3 regions of the Nocardia huaxiensis genome follow, and region 1 is predicted to be linked to each of the others. Evidence: riboswitches for the same ligand, from Rfam matches in the RefSeq annotation. Region 1 holds a riboswitch; each other region holds the start of a gene.
The links. A riboswitch is a leader RNA that binds a small molecule or an ion and turns the genes downstream of it on or off. The one in region 1 is predicted to bind S-adenosylmethionine.
Positions count from the first base shown of each region.

Region 2: linked by a shared signal. The riboswitch ahead of H0264_RS03270 (aminotransferase class V-fold PLP-dependent enzyme) and the one ahead of H0264_RS06645 (bifunctional o-acetylhomoserine/o-acetylserine sulfhydrylase) in region 1 are both predicted to bind S-adenosylmethionine.
Region 3: linked by a shared signal. The riboswitch ahead of H0264_RS37610 (rhodanese-like domain-containing protein) and the one ahead of H0264_RS06645 (bifunctional o-acetylhomoserine/o-acetylserine sulfhydrylase) in region 1 are both predicted to bind S-adenosylmethionine.

Region 1 is NZ_CP059399.1:1,484,999-1,492,518, forward strand. Features, by position in the region: gene H0264_RS06610 (hypothetical protein) at 1-331, opposite strand, end outside; gene H0264_RS06615 (hypothetical protein) at 573-902, shown strand; gene H0264_RS06620 (DUF6879 family protein) at 883-1,410, shown strand; gene H0264_RS06625 (helix-turn-helix domain-containing protein) at 1,407-2,243, shown strand; gene H0264_RS06630 (DUF3017 domain-containing protein) at 2,312-2,629, shown strand; gene H0264_RS06635 (hypothetical protein) at 2,642-2,803, opposite strand; gene metX (homoserine O-acetyltransferase MetX) at 3,005-4,168, opposite strand; gene H0264_RS06645 (bifunctional o-acetylhomoserine/o-acetylserine sulfhydrylase) at 4,165-5,490, opposite strand; SAM riboswitch class IV at 5,587-5,697, opposite strand; gene H0264_RS06650 (TetR/AcrR family transcriptional regulator) at 5,710-6,408, opposite strand; gene H0264_RS06655 (MFS transporter) at 6,544-7,520, shown strand, end outside.
Region 2 is NZ_CP059399.1:718,630-726,149, forward strand. Features, by position in the region: gene H0264_RS03255 (TetR/AcrR family transcriptional regulator) at 1-468, shown strand, start outside; gene H0264_RS03260 (DUF2752 domain-containing protein) at 513-962, shown strand; gene H0264_RS03265 (hypothetical protein) at 1,017-1,202, shown strand; gene H0264_RS03270 (aminotransferase class V-fold PLP-dependent enzyme) at 1,199-2,512, opposite strand; SAM riboswitch class IV at 2,564-2,678, opposite strand; gene H0264_RS03275 (biliverdin-producing heme oxygenase) at 2,856-3,515, shown strand; gene H0264_RS03280 (LysE family translocator) at 3,619-4,254, shown strand; gene H0264_RS03285 (flavin reductase family protein) at 4,287-4,751, opposite strand; gene H0264_RS03290 (YbaK/EbsC family protein) at 4,904-5,380, opposite strand; gene H0264_RS03295 (2-oxo-4-hydroxy-4-carboxy-5-ureidoimidazoline decarboxylase) at 5,421-5,741, opposite strand; gene H0264_RS03300 (crotonase/enoyl-CoA hydratase family protein) at 5,942-6,763, shown strand; gene H0264_RS03305 (MDR family MFS transporter) at 6,947-7,520, shown strand, end outside.
Region 3 is NZ_CP059399.1:8,207,877-8,215,396, reverse strand. Features, by position in the region: gene H0264_RS37630 (DUF456 domain-containing protein) at 45-506, shown strand; gene H0264_RS37625 (amidohydrolase family protein) at 503-1,372, opposite strand; gene H0264_RS37620 (FAD-dependent oxidoreductase) at 1,440-2,843, opposite strand; gene H0264_RS37615 (Rv0361 family membrane protein) at 3,139-3,576, shown strand; SAM riboswitch class IV at 3,691-3,812, shown strand; gene H0264_RS37610 (rhodanese-like domain-containing protein) at 3,827-4,249, shown strand; gene H0264_RS37605 (O-succinylhomoserine sulfhydrylase) at 4,246-5,460, shown strand; gene H0264_RS37600 (hypothetical protein) at 5,931-6,380, shown strand; gene H0264_RS37595 (type 1 glutamine amidotransferase family protein) at 6,419-7,042, shown strand; gene H0264_RS37590 (MarR family winged helix-turn-helix transcriptional regulator) at 7,039-7,482, shown strand.

The DNA.
Region 1 (7,520 bases):
GGACGATGACGGCATCGGCATCCAGTCGAGTGGCCTGCGCTCTCAGCCGGGCGAGCGGTGGTCGCCCGAACTTGGGGTCATAGATCACCATATCGGCGAAGTCGTACCCGAGACGCTCCGCGAGCCGCCGTATCCGACTCTGATCCCACAGCAACCCCAACCCCGAGACATCGGTGCGAACATACCCCAATGCCGTTGGCTTCCAACGCATATCCGCTCCTCGCCGTTCCTCGTCGTCCTGATCTCCAGGCATGAAGCACTCCAGATAGACCCCGCCGCCGTCGTCGTCTTCGTAGGCATCGGCCTCCAAAATGCCGCCGGGAAACTCCACAAGCCGTCTGCGCCAAGTCATCTCGACCCCTGCCTGTGTGGTGGGAGGGCGGCTCGGGGCCAGTACGACTGGCTGGCCACGAACGCCTGACCTGACGCTAAGAGTCGGGGCAAGCTGAACGCCACATGCTTGCAGCAATTTGCGAGTTCAGGTCGGTTCAGCGGTGGAACCGGGTAGACCAGAGGACCATCGGAGATAGAGGGCGCAAATTCCTGCATACTGCTGGACGAGAGGATTGATCATGTTGTTGCGATTGCTGGGCAAGAACGGTTCCCAGGGTGGCGGCTGCCCGTCGCTGTCGGTCTCCGACTGCGGTACCTACGTCGTGCAGGGATGGGTAACAGACATCCCTGGTGTGGTCGAAATACCTCACGTGCTGCTCGGATTCGCCGAGCCGGATACGTTCGTCGGCGCTCGGATGGAGGACACGGGCAGAGGAACGTTCACTTTGTCGGGCCGACCGATCACCGAGCCGGATACGTTGGCGCAGTTGGATCTAGCCGAGGACGAGACGGCTATCGAGGTTCCGAAGAACGAGAGGGCGTTTTACGGTGCTGCTCTTGCAGGGTGAGGAGTTCGACAACCTTCTTCGTGCTTGCCAGCGGGAAGCGTTTCACCTGGAGGTGCAGGACACTTACGAAACATCGGAAGAGTTCGAGCCGTTTGAGCGGTTCAAGGCAGGCGAACCTGACGACTACGCGTGGATGAAGCCGTGGACGGCTCTCATTCGTGAGGTCGCCGAGCGGGGTGTTCACGTTCGGCGTGCACGTGTGATCACGGTGCCGCATGCGCCTTATACAGACTGGGGGCTGATCGTCTCCCGTGTGAACATCGCGGCGGGAGAAGACATCCGGTACCTGCCACGGCATTTGATAGATCAGGGTCGGCTGACTGCTGACGACTGGTGGTTGTTCGATGGTGAGTCAGTAGCCTTCACGGTGTTCGAGCCCTCCGGCCAGTGGGCAGGCGGGGCTCTGACCAAAGATCGGAGAATCGTGGACTACTGCCGAGAAGTTAGAGATCGCGTGTGGTCGGCTGCCGTTCCACACGCCGATTACGTGGCGCTCGATACCAAGTGACCAGTGCCGCAAACGAACAAAGGGAAGCTCTCGGACTCAGACTCCGGGAGCTTCGCCGCGACGCAGGTCTGACTGGTCGCAAGCTGGCCGAGCTGGCGCGCTGGCACGAGTCGAAAGTCTCGCGAATCGAGTACGGCAAACAAACTCCCTCGGAGCTGGATCTCCGGGCGTGGTGCACGCACACCAACAGCGTTGATCAACTCCCGGATCTGATTGCGACGCTGCGGAACATCCAGGCTGCCTATCTGGAGTGGCGGCGGATTCTCGGCACCGGCACGCGGCGTAGACAGCGGGTCTCGGTCAAGCTGGAAGCGGAATCCAGCTCGATGCGCTGGTATGAGCCGGCAGTGGTTCCGGGGCTGCTCCAAACGCCCGAGTATGCAGAGGGCATTCTCCGGAAGGTCATTGGCTTCTACGGGATTCCGGATGATCTGGACGAAGGCGTTGCGTCCCGGATCGAACGCCAGCAGGTCTTGTATCGGGGAAACCATCGGTTCTCGTTCGTCATCGGTGAGCAAGTGTTGAGAACCACGGTTGGCGACAACTCGGTGATGCTGGGGCAGCTTGACCGCCTGCTGACGGCGATGACCTTGCCGCGGGTTCTGCTCGGGATCATTCCGGAGCGCACAGTGTACGAAGCTCCGTCCGCGAACGGGTTCATCATGTTCGACAATCGACTCGTTCATGTCGAGACACTCAGCGCCGAGCTGACAATCACCCAGCCGCGAGAGATCGTCCTGTACAGCAAAGCATTCGACCGACTAGCCGCCCAGGCTGTCCGTGGTGAGCCGGCACGTCGTCTGATCATGTCCGAACTCGACAAACGGCGATAAGCCACGAATGCGGGCATCTCATGCGGGTGACTGTGGTCGGGCTCGCTATGGCCGTTAAGCTCGGGATCGTGTCTGCCGCCCATGCCGCTCCCGAGAGTCGGAGCAGTCGTTTCGGTGCGTTCGTTCGCGACAATCTGCCGATCCTGTTGGTGGGGGCCGTGCTGGTGGTGGCGGTGGTGTTTTTGGCGTGGGATCGGTGGCGGCGGGGGACGTATGTGATCGGCGGGGCGACGTTGCTGGCGGCGGCGCTGCGCATGATGTTGCCGACCGAGCGGGCCGGGTTGCTGGCTGTGCGCAGCAAGCGGTTCGACGTGGCCTGGATGGCCGTGCTGGGCGGGGCGACCATTGCGGTGGCCGCCACCATCAGCACGCTGGGCGTCACCTAGCGCGCGGTGTCGTCACTTGGTGACGAGACGCCGTCCGAGTTCGCGGCGCAGCACCTCTTGTGAGGGGAGTCGGTCCAGTACCCGCAGGATGGCGGGGCGTAGTTCACGCTGTTCCTCGTCGGAGAGCAATTCGACGAGATCGCGGAGATCCATGTCATCGAAGGGCGCTGTCATGTATCACACTTTACGGCCGCAGCGGTTCTGCGTCTCGGAATCCGGGGGCAGGTAACCGAGGTGTCACTCGGGCGAAACCAACAGTGCGTCAGGATAATTCGTGTGAAACAGGTGCGACTCAGGCGACCGCTCGGTATCTACGGACCGAACGGCCGGCCGCGCCGCCGCGCCACGATGCGGTTGTCGCTCCGGTAACCCGGTTCAGCGCCGGGCCGCACGCGCGGTCCGGGCCAGATCCATGGTCTCCACCATCAGCTTGCCCACCGCCTCGGTCTCGGTGAGGAACCCGTCGTGCCCGTCCCGGGACCGCACGATCTCCAGCCCCTTACAGCCGGGCAGCAGATCCGCCAGCTCCTGCTGCGTGCGCAGCGGATACAGCCGATCCGAATCCACGCCGCCCACCACGCACGGCACCAGCGTCGAGGCCAGCGCGGCCTCGATGCCGCCGCGCCCGCGGCCCACGTCGTGCCGGTTCATGGCCTCGGTGAGCAGCACGTAGGTGGCCGGATCGAAGCGCGAGATGAGCTTGTCGGCCTGGTACTCCAGGTAGCTCTGCACCGCGTAACGCCCACCGTCCCAAGGGTTCTCATCCCCCTGGGCGTGGTTCTCGAAGCGATGGTCGAGCTCGCCCTCGGTGCGGTAGGTCAGGTGCGCGATGCGCCGCGCCAGGCCCATGCCGGTCATCGGGGCGCGATCACTGCCGTGATAGTTGCCGCCCTGCCAGTCCGGATCGGCCTTGATGACGGCGATCTGCGTTGTCTGCGTGCCGATCTGGTCGGCCGTGGCGCGCGCGCCGACGGCCAGCACGAGTGCCGCGCCGACCCGCTCGGGCGCGCCGACCATCCATTCGAGCACCCGCATGCCGCCCATGGACCCGCCGACCACCGCGGCCAGCCGGTCGATGCCGAGCAGGTCGAACAGCTTCTGCTCGGCGTGCACCTGATCCCGGATGGTGATCTCGGGAAACCGTGCGCCCCAAGGCTTTCCGTCTGCCGCCAGCGAGGACGGCCCGGTGCTGCCCTTGCAACCGCCGAGCACATTGGTGGCGATGACACACCATTCGCGGGTGTCGATCGCCGCACCCGGCCCGACCACGCCGTCCCACCAGCCGGCCTGCGCGTGATGCACGTCGGCGGGACCCACCACATGCGAGTCGCCGGTCAGCGCGTGCTCGATGAGCACCACGTTGTCCGCGTTCGCCGAGAGTTCGCCCCACCGCTGTACGGCCAGGGTGACGTCGGGGATGACCGACCCGTTCTCGAGCTCCACATCCCCGATAGCGATGCTGCCGAGCGTGCCGTCCGCCGGCGGAAGCAGGACTTCCGCCGCCGGCCGGGAGGTGCTCGATTCGATGCTCACGGTCAAGATGCCGCCGCCGTCAGTCCGGCGCGCAGATCCGCCAGGATGTCGTCGATGCCCTCGATACCCACGGCCAAACGCACGAGACCAGGCGTGACGCCGGAAGCGAGCTGCTCGGCGGGCGTCAGCTGCGCGTGCGTGGTGGAGGCCGGGTGGATGACGAGCGAGCGCACATCCCCGATGTTAGCGACATGGCTGTGCAGGACCAGCGCGTCCACGAACTTCTTGCCCGCGTCCACGCCGCCGGCCAGTTCGAAGGACACGATCGCGCCCACACCCTTGGGTGCCAGCTGTTTGCCGCGTGCGTGCCAGGGGGAGTCGGAAAGGCCCGCGTAGTAGACCTTCTCGACGCCGGGCTGCTGCGTCAGGAACTCCGCGACCGCCTGGGCATTGGCGACATGCCGCTCGACCCGCAGGCTCAGCGTCTCGATGCCCTGCGCGATCAGGAAGGCGTTGAACGGCGCGACGGCCGCGCCGAGGTCACGCAGCAACTGCACGCGCGCCTTCAGCGCGAATGCCGGCGCGCCGAGTTCGGCGAATACCACACCGTGGTAGCTGGGATCGGGCGTGGTGAAACCGGGGAAGCGGGAATTGCCCTCGGCGTCCTCGACCGTCCAGTCGAAGGTGCCGCCGTCCACGATCACTCCGGCCACGGCCGAACCGTGCCCGCCCAGGTACTTGGTGGCCGAGTGCACCACGATGTCGGCGCCGTGCTGCAGCGGCTGGATCAGATACGGCGTCGCGACCGTGTTGTCCACGATCAACGGCACGCCCGCCGCGTGCGCGACCTCGGCGATGCCCGGGATGTCCAGAATCGAGCTGCTCGGGTTCGCGACGGTCTCGCCGTAGAAAGCCTTGGTGTTCGGGCGCACCGCGGCCTTCCACTGCTCCAGATCGTCCGGATCCTCGACGAAGCTGACCTCGATGCCCAGTTTGGGCAGCGAGTAGTGCAGCAGGTTGTAGGTGCCGCCGTACAGGTGCGGGCTGGCCACGATGTGATCCCCGGCCTGCGCCAGGTTCAGGATCGCGTAGGTTTCCGCCGCCTGCCCGGAGGCCAGCAGCAGGGCCGCCACACCGCCTTCGAGGGCGGCGATGCGCTGTTCCACCACGTCCTGGGTCGGGTTCATGATGCGGGTGTAGATATTGCCCGGCTCGGCGAGCCCGAACAGCGCGGCGGCGTGGTCGGTGTCGCGGAAGGCATACGAGGTGGTCTGGTAGATCGGCAGTGCGCGGGCCCCGGTGGCCGCATCGGGCGCTTGCCCGGCGTGGATCTGCCTGGTCTCGAAGGACCAGTCGGCCGGATTCGTGGGCGCGGTCGAGTCACTCATGTGCTGCTCCAGGAAAACAAGGTCGCCGAATGGCGGAAGTCTGACGTTATCGGAAAGCGAATAGGCTTCGACAACAACACATTTCGGTGACCTCCTACGGTGCGCTTGCGCTCGGCCCTCGAGCGCCCGGTCCTCACCCGGAGCACCCCACCGCAGCTGGAGGGTTGCCGATCAGCTAGCCGGGGCTTGACGCTGATGCTCTTGACCTGTTGCGAGATTCTAACGGGCGGAAGGCCCGGATTCCGAAGTGGGGCCGGACACACTGGGCGCGGCGCAGGTCCGCACGAATTCGTGGTAGGCGTCGACCACGGCGTCGGCCATGCCGCGCGCCGAGGTGGTGAGGCATTCCGGGGTCTGGTCCTCGCATTCCGTGCCGACTCGCATGATGGTGTGCCAGGTGCTGACCACCAGGCGCACGGGCAGCGAGTCGACGGCCGCGCCCAGGCGTTCGGCCACGGCCGCGGTGACCTGTTCGGTCTTGTGCTCGGCGGCGTCGAGGCTGTACGCGCGCACGGCGGCGCTGCCGCGAATGATGCGCTGCATTTGCTGGAACCAGCGGAACGGCAGCGGTTCGTCGCGTTCGATGACGCCGTCGATGACGGCGAGGAAGGCGTTCATCAGCGCCTGGAGTTCATTCCCGGTGACGGGTTCGGCGCGCAAGTGGTCGGCAAGCGCGGTGCCCCATTCTGCGATGGGGGCGATGACGATGTCTTCCTTGCTCGCGAAGTAGCGATTGATCGTGCGGGGCGAGACATCGGCGGCGTCGGCGATCTGCTCGACGGTGGTGGCGTCGAAGCCGTGGGCGTCGCAGAGCTCCAGCGCCACATCGATGATGCGCGCGCGGGTCTGCTGCTTCTTGCGTTCGCGCAGCCCCGGCCTGGGGCGTTCCAGCAGATCGGCGTGCGTCGACTCGGGCATGGCCACAGTGTATCGACCAGCGGGTATTTCACGACGCCATCCGACAACTGTCGCAGTCGGACATTTTTCTCTTGACGCCATTTGTCGGGTGATGCCACGATGGTCGGGTTGTTCCAGGCATCCTGAGGAGACGGCATGACATCCGGGACGGTGACGCGCACACCCGACGAAATACCTACCGACACAAGCACTTCCAAGCGATGGTGGGCGCTGGGGGTGATCGCTCTGGCGCAGCTGATGGTGGTGCTGGACGCCACCATCGTCACGATCTCGCTGCCCTACGCCCAGGCCGATCTGAAGATCAGCGAAGGCGACAAGCAGTGGGTGCTGACCGCCTACACGCTGATCTTCGGCGGCCTGCTGCTGCTCGGCGGACGGCTCGCCGACTACCTCGGACGCCGCCGCATCTTCCTGATCGGGCTGATCGGCTTCGCCGCGGCCTCCGCGCTGGCCGGGCTCGCGCAGAACGCCGGGCAATTGTTCGCCGGGCGCGGACTGCAGGGCGCGTTCGGTGCGCTGCTGGCTCCGGCGGCGCTGTCGCTGGTGTCGGTGACGTTCACCGAGGCCAAGGAACGCGCCAAGGCGTTCGGCGTCTTCGCGGGCGTGTCCGCGGGCGGCGCGGCCATCGGGCTCATCGCGGGCGGCGCGCTCACCGAATACGCCGACTGGCGCTGGTGCCTGCTGGTGAACACGCCCGTCGCGCTGCTGGCCTTCGTGGGTGCGCTGGCCGTCGTCATCAAGGATGTGCCCGCGCCGCGCACCGGCGGCTACGACCTGCCCGGGGCGATCACCGCCACGCTCGGATTGGTATCCGTCGTCTACGGATTCAGCCGGGCGGCGGAGGCCGGCTGGGGTGCGGGCAGCACGCTGGCCCTGCTCATCGCCGGCGCCGCGCTGTTGATCGCCTTCGTGGTGATCGAGAGCCGGTCCTCGAATCCGCTACTGCCGCTGCGTATTCCGGGTGAGATCAATCGAGGCGGGTCGTTCCTGGTGGCCTTGCTGACGCCGATCGCCATGTTCGCCATGTTCCTGAACCTGACCTACTACCTGCAGGCCACGCTCGGATATTCGGCGCTGAAAGCGGGAGTCGCGTTCCTGCCCTTCCCGATCGG
Region 2 (7,520 bases), 770 kb from region 1:
GTCGTCGAGTACCGGCTGGCCACCCTGGAAGTCCGGCGGCTGGAAATACTTGCCGAACAATCGAATTCGAGGCCGCCGCAGCGCGTGCACGGGCTGCTGGAGGCCCTGGTCATCCCCATGTTCGAACTCGGATCACGGCACGGCGTACACCATTACGCGCGGTTTCTCGAACAGATCCACGCGCATCCCGCCGTCACCGACGCGGGCAATCTCGACAGTGCACAGCGCACTTCGGTGCGCGTGATCATGCGCGGGCTCGAAGGCGAACTCGGCGAGCTGCCGCCGCGACTGCGCCTGCGACGCTTGCGTGCTTTGCCCACAGTGCTTTTCGCGCTGCTCGCCGATCACGAGCGTGCGGTGGAGGCGGGCAAGGTCGCGGCCGGAGCTGTGGATGCCTGGGGAGAAATCATCGACATGCTTGCCGGGACACTCACCGCGCCGGTCGTCGAACGGGCGCCGGTGCGTTGAGACCGCTCTGGCAGCGCGCGGTCCACGCCGCTACCGTTGAGCGCGTGGACACCGCATCGGCGCCTGTGCGCGAACCCTCTGCCCGGCCGCGGTGGCTGACCGCGGGGTTGCCGTTGCTCGCGGGCGGCGCGATGGCCGGAGCCATGGCGCTGCTGCATTTCCGGGATCCGCACGTGGAGGGGTCCTACGGGGTGTGCCCGTTCTACGAGCTGACCGGGTACTGGTGCCCGGGCTGCGGCGGGTTGCGGGGCATGCACAACCTCACCGACGGGCGGATTCTGGACGCCATCCACAGCAATCTGCTGCTGCTTCCGCTGCTGGTGGGTTTCTTTGCGTGGTGGGGGAATTGGATGATCAAGGGCTTGCGCGGGCAGATGCCGCCGCCGCTGCCGCGCATCCTGCCGCAGGCGGCGCTATGGGTAACCGGGATATTGCTGGTGGCGTTCACGGTGCTGCGGAACACGCCGTACGGAACCTGGCTCGCGCCGGTGTGAGCCCTGCGGCGTGCCTGTCCGGATGATCGTGTGGCGGCGGGGCATGCTCTGGATATGAGTGATTCGCTGAAGGAACGAGTACGCGCGAAACTGATCCGGCAGCTGGAAGAAGACGGACCGGACCCCGAACAGGACGATGTACGCCGGGTTTCCGTCCAGGACGATCTTGACATCCTGAACGTGGTCGCGGACGACGACCCTTTCGTCGAAGAACTCGCCGCCCGCTACCTCGTGTTTTAGAACGCGCAGGGCGCCGCGCCCTCGTTACCGCTGCCGAAGGGCCGGGTCTCCGGCACCGGATTCCAATGTCCTTCGGTGCGGGCGTAATTCCAGGCCGGGCCCTTGTCGACGAGGGTGGCGACGGCCTCGATCAGGCGGTCCACCTCGGCGGCGGTGGTGCCGAGGCCGATGCTGGCGCGCAGGGCCGCGTCGACGCCGAGGCGTGACAGCAGCGGGTGTGCGCAGAAGCGGCCGTCGCGCACGCCGATGCCGTGCTCGGCGGAGAGGTAGGCCGCGACCTGGCCGGGTTCGAAGCCGTCGACGGTGAAGGCGACAATGCCGACGGCGTCGGTGCTGTCCCGCCAGATGCGCAGAAAGCGCACTCCCGGAACGGTTTTCAGGCCGTAGCGCAGGCGATGGGTGAGGTACTGCTCATGCTCGATGGCCGTGGTGGCGTCGAGTTCGGCGAGCGCGTCGCAGGCGGCGGCCAGTGCCGCCACGCCGAGGACGTTCGGTGATCCGGCCTCGTGCCGTTGCGGGGCGGGCGCCCACTCCACGCTGTCGGTGGTGACGGAGCGGACCGCGCCGCCGCCGGCCAGATACGGTTCGGCGGCGTCGAGCCAGTCGCGGCGGCCGACCAGCACGCCCGCGCCGAAGGGCGCGTACGTCTTGTGACCGGAGAAGACCAGGTAGTCGATGCCGCTGGTGCGCAGATCGATCCGGCGGTGCGGGGCCAGCTGGGCGGCGTCGACGAGGATGCGGGTGCCGCACTGGTGCGCGATCCAGGCCAGGCGCTCCAGCGGCAGCAGTTCACCGGTGACATTGGAGGCGCCCGTAACCGCAAGCAGCGCAGCGGGTTTGGCGCACAGTTCGGCGACCAGCCGCTGGATGGTCTCCTCGATGGTGTCGGCGACCGGGACCACGCGGCGGCCGCGCTGCTGCCAGGGCAGGAAGTTGGCGTGGTGTTCCACGTCGAGGACCACGGTGTCGCCGGGCACGCACCCGGCGAGCAGGTTGAGCGAGTCGGTGGTGTTGCGGGTGAAGACGACGACCTGGTCGTCGGCGGCGTTGAGGAAGCGGGCGACGGAACCGCGGGCCGATTCGTAGCAGTCGGTGGAGATGCGCGAGGCGTAGCCGGCGCCCCGGTGCACGCTGGCGTAGAACGGCAGCAGCTCCTGGATGCGGTCGGTGACCTGGGTCAATGCCGGTGCGCTGGCGGCGTAGTCGAAGTTGGCGTAGGTGATGGTGCCGCCCTGGACGAGGGGGACCTGGAGGTCGCGGCCGGACACCTCGGCGAGGGCGGCACAGCTCTGGTCGGCGAAAGCAGTCATCACGAAATCCCGTCGGATAAGGGACGCGCGATCAGAAAGTGAGTGATCGAGTGTCCGCGCTTGCCGTTCCCAAGTCGGGATACGGCCGGGTCGTCACCCGGAGCACCCCACCGCGGAGGAGGGTTGCCGACCAGCTAGCCGGGGCTTTGCACTGGCACTCATGACCTGGTTTCAGAGGCTGGCAGACGGGCGGGGATCTTGTCAACCCCGCCGCGAAAATCATCCGAAAGTTGGATCCGGTCGGCCGCAAAGTACGTTTCGCGGGATTGTTGCTGTAGCTAACCTTGTCACTAGAAGTTAGGGTAGCCATAGTTGGGCGCCCGAGAGGTGAAAGAGGTTGCTCATGCTGGACATCGACACGCCGTTCTCGACGCTCATCCGCACCGCGACCGAGCAGCAGCACAACGAGGCGGAACACTCCACATTCATGCGCGATCTGCTCACCGGGAAGCTCGGTGTCCAGGCTTTCTACCGCTACACCTCGCAGCTGTGGTTCGTCTACGACGCGCTGGAGAAGCACTCCGCGCAGCTCGCTCAGGACCCCGTCGCCGGGCCGTTCGTCCGGTCGGAACTCGATCGGCTCGCCGCTCTCGAACTCGACCTCGCCTACCTCGGCGGACCGAACTGGCGCGACGAATTGTCCGCACTGCCTTCGACTTCCGCGTACGCCGCCCGGATCGAGGAGTGTGCGCGCACCTTCCCGGCCGGGTACATCGCGCATCACTACACCCGCTACCTCGGCGATCTCTCGGGCGGCCAGGTCATTCGCGGGACCGCCGAGAAGCTGTGGGATCTGCCCAAGAAGGGCGACGGCGTGCGGTTCTACGTCTTCGACGGCATCTCGAATCCGGCCGCGTTCAAACGCGAATACCGCGAGAGCCTGGACCGGCTGCCCCTCGCCGGGGACGATGTGGAGCGCGTGCTGGACGAGGCGCGACTCGCATTCACCATGAATACCAACCTGTTCCAGGAACTGGGTGCGGAGTTCAGCGCGCGAAACTGAATTCTGGACGCGCCCGGAGGGGCCGCCGGCCGGTTTTCATCATCAGGTCCGGTCGGCGGGTTCTTCCCTCCCGAATGTCGGTGGGCTGTGCTGTCATTGACGGATGAGCATGGCGCTGCTGTTGAGCTTCATCGGGCTGTGCGTGCTGCTGTCCATCACGCCGGGGCCGGATTCCTTTCTGGTGCTGCGGTTTTCGATGGCCGGGCCGCGTCCCGCCATTGCCGCGGCAGTGGGGTCGGCGCTGGGTGGGATCGTGTGGGCGGTGGTTGTCGCCGCGGGGGTGGCGGCGCTGCTGGAGCAGTCGGCCACGGCCTATCGCGCGCTGAAGGTGATCGGCGGAATCTACCTGGTGTACTTGGGGATTCGCGCGCTGCTGGCGCATCGGCGGGGGAAGGCCGCGGGGGCGGATGAACTCGCGGCGCGCACGGCCCGGGAGAAGGCGAACTCGGTTCGCTCGGCATTCGCTGCCGGATTGCTATCGTGCGTTTTCAATCCGAAGGTGGGGTTGTTCTACCTCGCCGTGCTGCCGCAGTTCCTGACCGAGGTGACCTTCGCGAACACGCTGACGCTCGGGGCGATCGAATCCACCATTGCCGCAATCGAAATGGTGCTGCTGGCGCTGGCGGCGTCCCGGGCGGTGGCGCTGCTGCAACGGCCCGCGGTGCGGGATCGGCTGGAACAGCTCAGCGCGGCGATTCTGGCGGCGCTGGGTATCGGCACCGCGGCATCGGCGAGCTGACCTGATCCGGCCGGGATGCGACCCGGCGGGAATCAGTCGGAGATCTCGGCGTGGTGGTAGGCGCCGTTGTAGTAGACGAGCGGGCCGACGGCCGGGGAATCCTGGGTGTTGTCGTGCACCCGCGTGACCAGGCCGACCACTAGCGTGTGATCGCCGATCGGCAGCAGCTTGTAGACGGTGGCGCGCACCCAGATGGGGGTGCCGTGCAGGACCGGTTCGCCGGTGTCGAGTGCGGTCCACAGTGAGCGGTCGCTGAAGCGTTCGGCGGCGTCCCGGCTGAAGCGCTGGGCCAGGTGCTTCTGGTGTTCACCGAGGAAGTGCACGACCAGGGATTCGGACCGCAGCATGGCCTCGATGCTGGAGGAGGTGTGCGCGATATTGAACGAGATGAGCGGGGGTTCCGCGGAGAGCGAGGCGAACGAGGTGGCGGTGAAACCGATCGGGCCGTTCCCGGAGTTCAGCGTGACGATGGTGACGCCCGCCGGGTAATGCCGCATGGCGGCGCGATACTGCTGCGCGGTGATGCCGCTCAGGTCATCGGGCACATGTAGCTCGGCGCCGGATGTCTCGGAATCAGTCACGCAACGAACCTACGTGCTGCGGCGCCCGAATATTCCGGGCTGTGCGAAATATCGCGTGGACCGGCGGCTCAGTCCACGTCGATGGCCAGGCCCGCGGTGATCCGGACCAGCTCGCCGAAGGTGGTGCGGAACAGGGTGTTCGGGTGGCCGCCCGCGGCCCACAGTTCCGGATGACGGGACAGGGCGTTGTCGACGAAGGTGGGCAGGTTGGTGGGGTGGCCGACCGGGGCCACGCCGCCGACCGGCTGCCCGGTCACCTCGCGCACCATGGCGGCGGGGGCCCGGGTGAGAGCGCCTTCCAGGCGTTCGCTGGTGCGGGGCAGGTGCACCTGGTGGGCGCCGGAGACCAGCAGCAGGATCGGGTCGTCGTCGAGTAGGAAGACCAGGGATTTGGTGATGGCTCCGACGTCCACGCCCAGGGCGCGGGCGGCGTCGGCGGCGGTGTGGGTGGGTTGCGGCTGAGTGACGATCACCCCGTGATGGCCGCGCTGGATCAGGGTGTCGGAGACCTTCGTCGCGATCGGCGGCAGCAGGGACCTGCGCATGGCACCAAGGGTAGAGCGATTGCGGTACATGTGCCGGGTTTCAGTATTCGGGGTAGCCCTCCTCCGGACCGAGCATCCGGGCGATTCGGGCACGGGTGATTCTGGCGAGCTCGGTGATCGTGTGCTCCGAAACGTTTTCGTGGGCACAGGAATCGAAGACTCGTTCCAGATCGGTGGGGGATAAAGCGTGCAATTCGGCTGCGGCCGCGGTGTGCAGTGCGGCGTGGCCGGGGTAGGGCCTGCCGTCCGCGATCTTGTGCGCCCAGGTGACATTGCAGCAGCACTCGAAAAGCGCGTGGATGGCGCGCGGGCGAGAGAGGGAATTGAAGCGGTCGAGGCCGATTCCGTGGTGCATCAACATCGGAACCTCCACACGGGGAGAGCATCTTGTGGACGCATCAATCGTCCGTCCGGTGACCGATCGGGAACCAGTGCGGCGCAGCAGATTTAGCAAACCGTTTACACGCGGGAGAATCCCGGCTCCGGCCGATTCTCGGGAGCTCCGCCCCCGAAACCCCGGCAGGGGGGAAATGCCGGGCCTGGGCTCGATACGCTGGACCAATGACCGATTGGAAGGCTTTCGAAGTCGAGAGCAAGGACCACGTCGCGCAGGTGACGCTGACCGGCCCGGGCAAGGGCAATGCCATGGGCCCGGACTTCTGGCGCGAGCTGCCGCTCATCTTCGGCGAACTCGACGCCGATCCCGAGGTGCGGGCCATCGTGCTCACCGGGGCGGGGAAGCATTTCTCCTACGGACTGGATCTGCCGGCCATGTCGCCGCTGTTCGGGCCGCTGCTCGGGGACAAGGCGCTGGCCAAGCCCCGCACCGATTTCCTCCGGCACGTGCGCGAGATGCAGGCTTCGGTCACCGCGGTGGCGGACAGCCACAAGCCGGTCATCGCGGCGGTGTCGGGCTGGTGCATCGGCGGCGGGCTGGATCTCATTGCCGCCGCGGATATCCGGCTGGCCAGTGCCGATGCCAAGTTCAGCCTGCGCGAGGCGAAGGTCGCCATCGTCGCGGATATCGGGTCGCTGCACCGGCTGCCGGGCATCATCGGCGAGGGGCATCTGCGCGAGCTCGCCTACACCGGCAAGGACATCGACGCGGCGCGGGCCGAGAAGATCGGCCTGATCAACGATGTGTACGCGGATCAGCAGGCGGTGCTGGACGCGGCGCACGCGCTGGCGCGTGAGATCGCCGAGAACCCGCCGCTGGTGGTGCAGGGCATCAAGGATGTGCTGGATCAGCCGAAGGCGGGCAAGGTCGCCGACGGGCTGCGCTACGTGTCGGCGTGGAATGCGGCCTTCCTGCCCTCGGAGGACATCACCGAGGCCATTCAGGCCGTGTTCGAGAAGCGACAGCCGCGGTTCCAGGGGAAGTAGGCACGCACTCGTCATCCCGGCATGCTTTTGGCCGGGATCCACGAAACCTGTTGGGGTGCAGCGGGTGTGGATCCCGGCCAAAAAGCGCGCCGGGATGACGGTGCTGATCCGGCGGCTATCGAAAACCGATTGCGGATCTCCGGTTCCGGCCTATCGTGAGGCTGGGGGACCTGGAGGTTGGCCATGGCTACATCCGAGGTGGCCGCATCCACCGGCGAGGGTGGATTCACGCACCGGCAGATTCTGGTGATTCTCAGCGGGCTACTGCTCGGGGTGCTGCTGGCCGCGCTCGATCAGACCATTGTGTCGACGGCGATCCGGACCATTGCCGATGATCTGGACGGTTATGCGTTACAGGCTTGGGCCACAACGGCTTATCTGATCACGGCCACGCTGGCGACGCCGCTGTACGGAAAACTGTCGGACATGTACGGGCGCAAGCCCTTCTATCTGGCGGCCATTTCCATTTTCCTGGCGGGTTCGCTGCTGTGCACGCTCGCGCAGAGCATGTACGAGCTGGCGGCGTTTCGGGCTTTGCAGGGGCTGGGTGCGGGCGGGCTCATGTCGCTGGCCCTCACCATTGTCGGCGATATCGTGAGCCCGCGGGAAAGAGCCAGATATCAGGGCTATTTTCTGGCCGTGTTCGGCACCTCGAGTGTGCTCGGTCCGCTATTGGGCGGATTGTTCGCCGGGCAGTCCAGCCTGCTCGGGATCGCCGGGTGGCGTTGGGTTTTCCTGGTCAACGTGCCGCTGGGGC
Region 3 (7,520 bases), 1.6 Mb from region 1:
ACGAACCGAGCGGAGGAGCCGAAGTGAGCGCAGCGGGTGAGGTCATGGTCGGCCTCGCGATTGTGATCGGACTGGTGGGCGTCATCGTGCCGGTGCTGCCCGGGGTGCTGTTGATCCTGGTCGCCATCGGCGTCTGGGCCTTCGTCACCGGCGGGACCACCGCCTGGACCGTATTCGCGGTCTGCGCAACGTTTCTCGTGATCAGCGGGGTGGTGAAATACACCTGGCCGGGTCGCAAGATGCAGGAGGCCGGGGTGCCCACGCGCTCGATCGTGCTCGGCGCGGTGCTCGGCATCATCGGCTTCTTCGTAATACCGGTGATCGGCCTGCTGCTGGGATTCGTTCTCGGCGTGTACGTTTCGGAGCTACAGCGGCTCGGCAACCATCAGGCCGCCTGGCCCTCCACCGTCGAGGCGCTGAAAGGCGTTGGGCTGTCGATACTTATCGAACTGTTCGGCGCGCTGCTGGCGTCCGGGGTCTGGCTCGCCGCCGCCATCGCGATCTAACGGTCGATGCGCGGCAGCGGCAGGGTCGGCGGAGGCGGCAGCGGTAGTTCCGAACGGCGCAGCCGCAGCGTCGGCGCCTGCGAAGAGTCAAGGCGCAGAGTCGGATTCGGATCCTCGAAGTGGCGTTCCTTGGCGGGCAGCCCGTAGAAGGCACGCGCATTGTCTTCGAGCACCCGATGCAGATCCGACCCCACCGCATCCGAGATCAGCTCGACATCGGAATCGAGGAACGGCCGCCCGGCCCGCGTCCCCGGCAGGTCCGTGCCGAACATCAGCGCTTCGGGATTCACAGTGTGGATCTTGCGCAGCGCCGAGCCCACATCCATGGACACCCGCCCGAACCCGGACGCCTTCACCTTGGCCCCGCGATCCACCAGATTCAGCAGGTAGGGCAGGCATTCGTCGGACCCGCCCATATGGTCGATGGACAGCTTCGGCAATTTGGTGATCACCGGCTCCAGCGACCCGAGCATGGATCCGTCGATGTAGAGCTCCACATGCCAGCGCGCGATCTCCCAGGCCCGCAGCGCCAGCATGGTCAGCCCGACGATGTCGCCACCCGCCCGCTTCAGGTTGAACCGGATCGCCCGTACGCCCGCGAAGTTGAGATCCACGATCTCGTCGTCCGGCGTCTCCGGCGAGAGATTGGTGACGCCGACCCAGCCGTCCCCGAGCTCGGCCAGCGCCGCGCGTAGATACGTCTGATCCGTGCCCTGGAAGGAGCCGCTGACCACCGCACCACCGTCGATGTCGAAGCGCGACATGCGCCGCTTGTAATCGGCGATGGTGTACGGGTCGGGCAGGTAGCCCTCGTTCTCGATCAGCGGGAACCGCGGATCGATGAGATGGACATGGGCATCGAACACGTGATCAGCATGCCTCAGAACGGTGACAAGTGCGGAAAACCTTGTCCGCCTGGTGGATTACGCCAGGTCAGGACTGGTTGGAAACCTTGTCCGGCTCGGACGCGCGCAGCATGTCCTCGCGCTCCACGACCTTGACGCGCTCGCGGCCCTCCGGCTCGCCCAGCGCCCGCTCGTGGGCGTCGAGGCGGTACCAGCCGGCCCAGGTGGTGAAGGGGATGCCCTTCTCCTCCAGGAACGCGGTGACGGCGTCCAGCTCGGGTTCGGCGGCCGGGATGAAGCCGGCGGCGTCGTCGAGCAGGCAGGCGATGGTCTCGTTGGCGTCGCCCTTGGTGTGGCCGATGAGGCCGACGGGGCCGCGCTTGATCCAGCCGGTAACGTAGGTCTGCGGCATGAACCGGTCCGCGCCGTCGGCGTCCTCGTTCACGAGCACGCGTCCGGCCTCGTTGGGCACGGTGCCGGCCTGATCGTCGAAGGGCAGCTGCGGGATGTTCTGCGACAGATAGCCGACCGCGCGGTACACGGCCTGCACGTCCCAGTCCTTGAACTCGCCGGTGCCCTTGCAGTTGCCGGTGCCGTCGAGCGAGGTGCGCTCGGTGCGCAGGCCGACGACCTTGCCGTCGGCGTCGCCGATGACCTCGGACGGGGATTCGAAGAAGTGCAGGTACAGCTTGTGCGGGCGGTTGCCGATATCGCGAATCGCCCACTGCTCCAAGGTATTGCAGATCATGTCGACCTGCTTGGAGTGGCGGCGCGCGGCCTCGGAGCCTTCGTCGTAGTCGATGTCCTCGGGGTCGACGATGACCTCGATGGTCGGCGAGTGGTCGAGCTCGCGCAGTTCCAGGGGGGTGAACTTGGCCTGCGCGGGACCGCGGCGGCCGAACACGTGCACTTCCAGGGCCTGGTTGCCCTTGAGGCCCTCGTAGACGTTCGGCGGGATCTCGGTCGGCAGCAGTTCGTCGCCGGTCTTGGCGAGCACGCGCGCCACGTCGAGGGCGACGTTGCCGACGCCGAGCACGGCGACCTTCTTGGCGTCCAGCGGCCAGGTGCGCGGGACGTCCGGGTGGCCGTCGTACCAGGAGACGAAGTCGGCCGCGCCGTAGGAGCCGTCGAGGCCGATGCCCGGGATCTCCAGCGCGCGGTCGGCATTGGCGCCGGTGGAGAAGATGATGGCGTCGTAGAAGCGCCGCAGGTCCTCGAGGTTGATGTCGACGCCGTAGTCGATATTGCCGAGCAGGCGCACCTGCGGCTTGTCGAGCACCTTGTGCAGGGCGGTGATGATGCCCTTGATGCGAGGGTGGTCGGGAGCGACGCCGTAGCGGATGAGGCCGAACGGGGCGGGCATCCGCTCGTAGAGGTCGATGCTCACGTCCGCGTCGGATTTCATCAACGCGTCGGCGGCGTAGATGCCGGCCGGGCCCGCGCCCACGATCGCAATGCGGAGCGGGCGGGTCGCTGCACTCTGTTCGGTCATTCTTACGCGCACCCTTTGGGTCGAAACTATCTTGCCGTCAGTACTTAGCCGTCTGTCTTAGCTTAGGCTAAGTTGACGCCCTGGCTCGGGTGGTCCCGTTCACTCTGGTAACCCCCGACGCTGCAGCGTTGCTGCGTGGTGTTGCTATTCCCGCTCTCGCGCGGGAATTGTGGTGATTCTATCGGTGAGGTGGACCACCCTCCCGCGCGGTGCGGTGAACTGTGGGAATGCCCACCCCGCGCGTGTACCCGGTGTCGCGGCCGGAACACCCCGGTCGACCAGGCATGATCTACCCATGAGCGACGTCGATGACCAGCCGGTACGGATCGATCAGGGTGAGACGCGGACTCTGCTGCCATTCCTGGTGGCGGCGGGCGTCATCGTGGTTGTAATCATCGGAATTGTTATTGCCGCGCTGGTGTCGCCGGTTGAGAAGAATGTCACAGATAGCGACCGCCTGGCCGTCGCTGCCAGCACCTTCACCCAATCCCGCAGTGGCACCGACGTACTCGATCCGCGCACGGCCTGCCCGGGGTTCGATCAGAAGCGGTCGCCATTGCAGCCGCCGGCCGGAGAACAGGCCGCCACATACGAATTCGTGCGGCTCACCGACGCGCAGCTGAACGGGGATCAGGCCACCGCGCAGGTCACCACCCGCACCGACGGCGTCGAATCCACCTCGACCTGGCATTTCAGCAAGACCGACAACCGCTGGCTGGTCTGCAATTCCTGATCGTGATCCCGGTCGACGGGGGCCGGGGGCAGAGCCTCCGATTCCGGGGTCCGGGGGCAGAGCCCCTGGGGAAAGAATTGACAGTCGGGCATTGGTCCGGGCAATCTCAACCCAGGTCATGAGTACCAGCGTGAAGCCCCGGCTGGCTGGTCGGCAACCCTCCTCCGCGGTGGGGTGCTCCGGGTGACGACCTGGCCCGCACCGCTGGAAAATTCGTGGTGCGGCAAGTGCGGATTCACAGGAGGTTCGAGTGAGCTACGCGGGTGACATCACGCCGAAGCAGGCGTGGGAACTGTTGCGCGACAATCCGGATGCGGTGCTGGTCGATGTGCGCACCGAGGCCGAATGGCGGTTCGTCGGGGTGCCCGACACCAGCGGCATCGGCCGCCCGACCGCGCTGATCGAATGGGTGGACTTCACCGGCGGCCCGAACTCGCGGTTCGTGGACCAGCTGAGGAACGTCCTCGCCGACCGTGATTCGGCGTCGGAGGCCCCGGTCATCTTCATCTGCCGTTCGGGTCAGCGGTCCATCGGCGCGGCCACCGCCGCCACTGCGGCCGGTTTCGCTCCGTCCTTCAATGTCGTCGAAGGTTTCGAAGGCGCGCTCGACGCGCAGGGTCATCGCGGCCAGACCGGCTGGCGCGCGGACGGACTTCCGTGGAGGCAGTCGTGATCACTGGTGGTTCGTTCGACCGGCCGCTGCCCGAGGGCGTCGGCCCGGCCACGCTCGGCGTGCGCGGCGGCATCCGGCGCTCCGGTTTCGAGGAGACCTCCGAGGCGCTGTTCCTGAACTCCGGTTTCGTCTACGAGAGCGCCGAGGCCGCGGAAGCGTCCTTCACCGGCGACATCGAGCATTTCGTCTACTCCCGCTACGGCAATCCCACGGTCGCCATGTTCGAGGAGCGCCTGCGCCTGATCGACGGCGCGGAAGCGGCTTTCGCCACGGCCTCGGGCATGTCCGCGGTGTTCACCGCCCTGGGCGCGCTGCTCGGCGCGGGTGACCGCCTGGTCGCCGCTCGCAGCCTGTTCGGCTCCTGTTTCGTGGTCGCGAACGAGATCCTGCCGCGCTGGGGTGTCGAGACGGTCTTCGTCGACGGCGAGGACCTGGACCAGTGGGAGCAGGCCCTGTCCGTCCCCACCCAGGCCGTCTTCTTCGAAACCCCGTCCAACCCGATGCAGTCCCTCGTGGACGTGCGCAAGGTCACCGAGCTGGCCCACGCCGCCGGCGCGAAGGTGGTGCTGGACAACGTCTTCGCCACCCCGCTGCTGCAGCGCGGCTTCGACTTGGGCGCGGACGTCCTGGTCTACTCCGGCACCAAGCACATCGACGGCCAGGGCCGCGTCCTCGGCGGCGCCATCCTCGGCCCCCAGGACTACATCGACGGCCCCGTCAAAAACCTTATGCGCCACACGGGCCCGGCCCTGAGCCCCTTCAATGCCTGGACGTTGCTGAAGGGCCTGGAGACGATGCCCCTGCGCGTCCGCCAGTCCAACGCCTCGGCCCTGCGCATCGCCGAGTTCCTGGAACAGCACCCCGCCGTGGCCTGGGTGAAGTACCCGTTCCTGAAGTCGCACCCCCAGTACGACCTCGCCCAGTCCCAAATGTCCGGCGGCGGAACGGTAGTCACCTTCGAACTCAAGGCCCCCGAAGGCGAAGCCAAGAAGCGCGCCTTCGAGGTCCTCAACGGCCTCCGCATCATCGACATCTCCAACAACCTCGGTGACGCCAAGACCCTCATCACCCACCCGGCCACCACCACCCACCGCGCCATGGGCCCGGAAGGCCGTGCGGCAGTGGGCATCACCGACGGCGTAGTCCGCATCTCCATCGGCCTCGAAGACATCGAGGACCTGCTCGGCGACTTGGACCGCGCACTGAGCTGAGCGGTAAGGGCAATCGATAAGCGGAATCTCTATTGCCCTGATATTTGTGCATCCCATATCCCGTGGGATGTATGGTTAGGACGTCACCTCGGGTGATGGTTGGTGAGGGCCAAGCCGCTGGCTAGAGCGGCCTGGCCCGTGGATTACCGGTCCGTATGGAGCAGGTCCAGAATCAACCTGACCACCTGGATGAGAGCCCCGGCTACTGCGGCGGTCGCGCGAACGGACGCCCAGTTGACCGGGGTTTTCCTTTCCGGATCATTCATTCAATCCACACCTCCTTCCTGGACACGGCGTAGACCAATCCGCCGTCCCTCGGAGAGAGGTGTCGCCCACGATAGCCGTTGGCGCTGAGGGGTTTTCGGCGTTTCGCGGAATATATCCGCAGGTCAACCGCCCGGTTCGTAGGCAGGGGAACTCGCTGACTCAAATACGCTGTTCGGCCTACTTCGCACTCCACGATGGAGGACGTGAAGGGAGACGACGAGTGGTTCGAGCAGGAGACACCGGAGCGTAAGGCCGCGTGGGTGCGGCAGGAGACGCTGATGGCCACCGGGTTGATCGCCATCGGGGTGGTGGTCATTCAGCCGTTCCTCACGGCTGGGCCGCTGAACTGGTCGGCGACCATTGCGGTGATCGCGTTCGCGGTGGCGTTGCCGCATTTGGCGATCGTGGCGTTGATCGATGACTGGCCGTCCGCGGGTTATCCGACTTCCAGTCTGCTGCCGTCGATTGCGAAGAGCATCGGGTTGGGGAGTGGCTGTGTGGGGGTGGCGGCGGCGTTCTGGCATATCTCGTGGGTGGCGGGGGTGGTGTTGCTGGCGAGCGGGTTCGGGGCGTTCATCGCGCACACGGTGTTCTTCGACAAGGTCAGCATGGAGGCGCGGCCCGAGACGGGTGGAGAACCGACGAATGATTGACAGCGTGCTGTCAAATATGACAGGATACTGTCATGACGATGAAGACAGTGCACCTGGCCGTTTACGACACCTTCGCCGACTGGGAGCCGGGGCACGCCACCGCGCACATCAATCGCGCACTGTGGCATCGGGAGCCGGGTACGTGGCAGGTCCGGACTGTTGGAATCAGCGCCGAGCCTGTTGTTTCGGCGGGTGGCATGCGGGTGGTGCCGGATGTCGTGCTCTCCGAGCTGTCGCCGGAAGACAGTGCGATGCTGATCCTGCCGGGATCCGATATCTGGGAAACCGGTGCGCTGAAGGACTTTTCGGCGAAGGCGGCGGAATTCCTGGCGGCCGGGGTGCCGGTGGCGGCGATCTGCGGGGCCACGTTCGGGCTCGCGGCGGCGGGGCTGCTGGATTCGCGGTCGCACACCAGCAATGATCCGAATTACCTTGGCTTCAGCGGATATTCGGGCGGCGAGCACTATGTGCACGAGACGGCGGTCACCGACGGGGATCTGATCACGGCCACGGGGACGCGGCCGGTGGATTTCGCGCGAGAGATCTTCGCGCGCTTGGACATCTACGAGCCGCAGGTGCTGGAAGCCTGGTACAAGCTCTACGGGGAGAACGATCCGGCGGGGTTCTACGCGCTGGCCGAGTACGAAGAGCAGCGGGCGTGAACCGCGAGCAGGAGCTGTTCGCGACCGCGGCGATAACGTCGTTCAAGCTGAACGGCCAATTCCTCACCATCGCTGAGGAATTGGCCAAACCGGCGGGGATCACCGCCGCGTGGTGGCAGGTGCTCGGTGCGGTGCTGCACGAGCCGCTGCCGGTGGCGGGCATCGCCCGCGCGATGGGCATCACCCGGCAGAGCGTGCAGCGCATCGCGGATCTGCTGGTGGACAAGGGACTTGCGGAGTACCGGCCCAACCCCGCGCATCGGCGCGCGAAGCTGGTCGCCATCACCGAGGCGGGTAACGACGCCGTGAAACGTATCGATCCGCAGCACGCGAAGATGGCGGCGCGACTGACCGCCGAGCTGGGGGAGGAGCAGCTCGCCCGCATCGCCGAGGCGCTGACCACGCTGTCGGCGGCACTGGAGCGGCTCGAGGCGGAGTAACCCCCGTCATCCCGCCATGGCATCCCCTCGTCATCCCA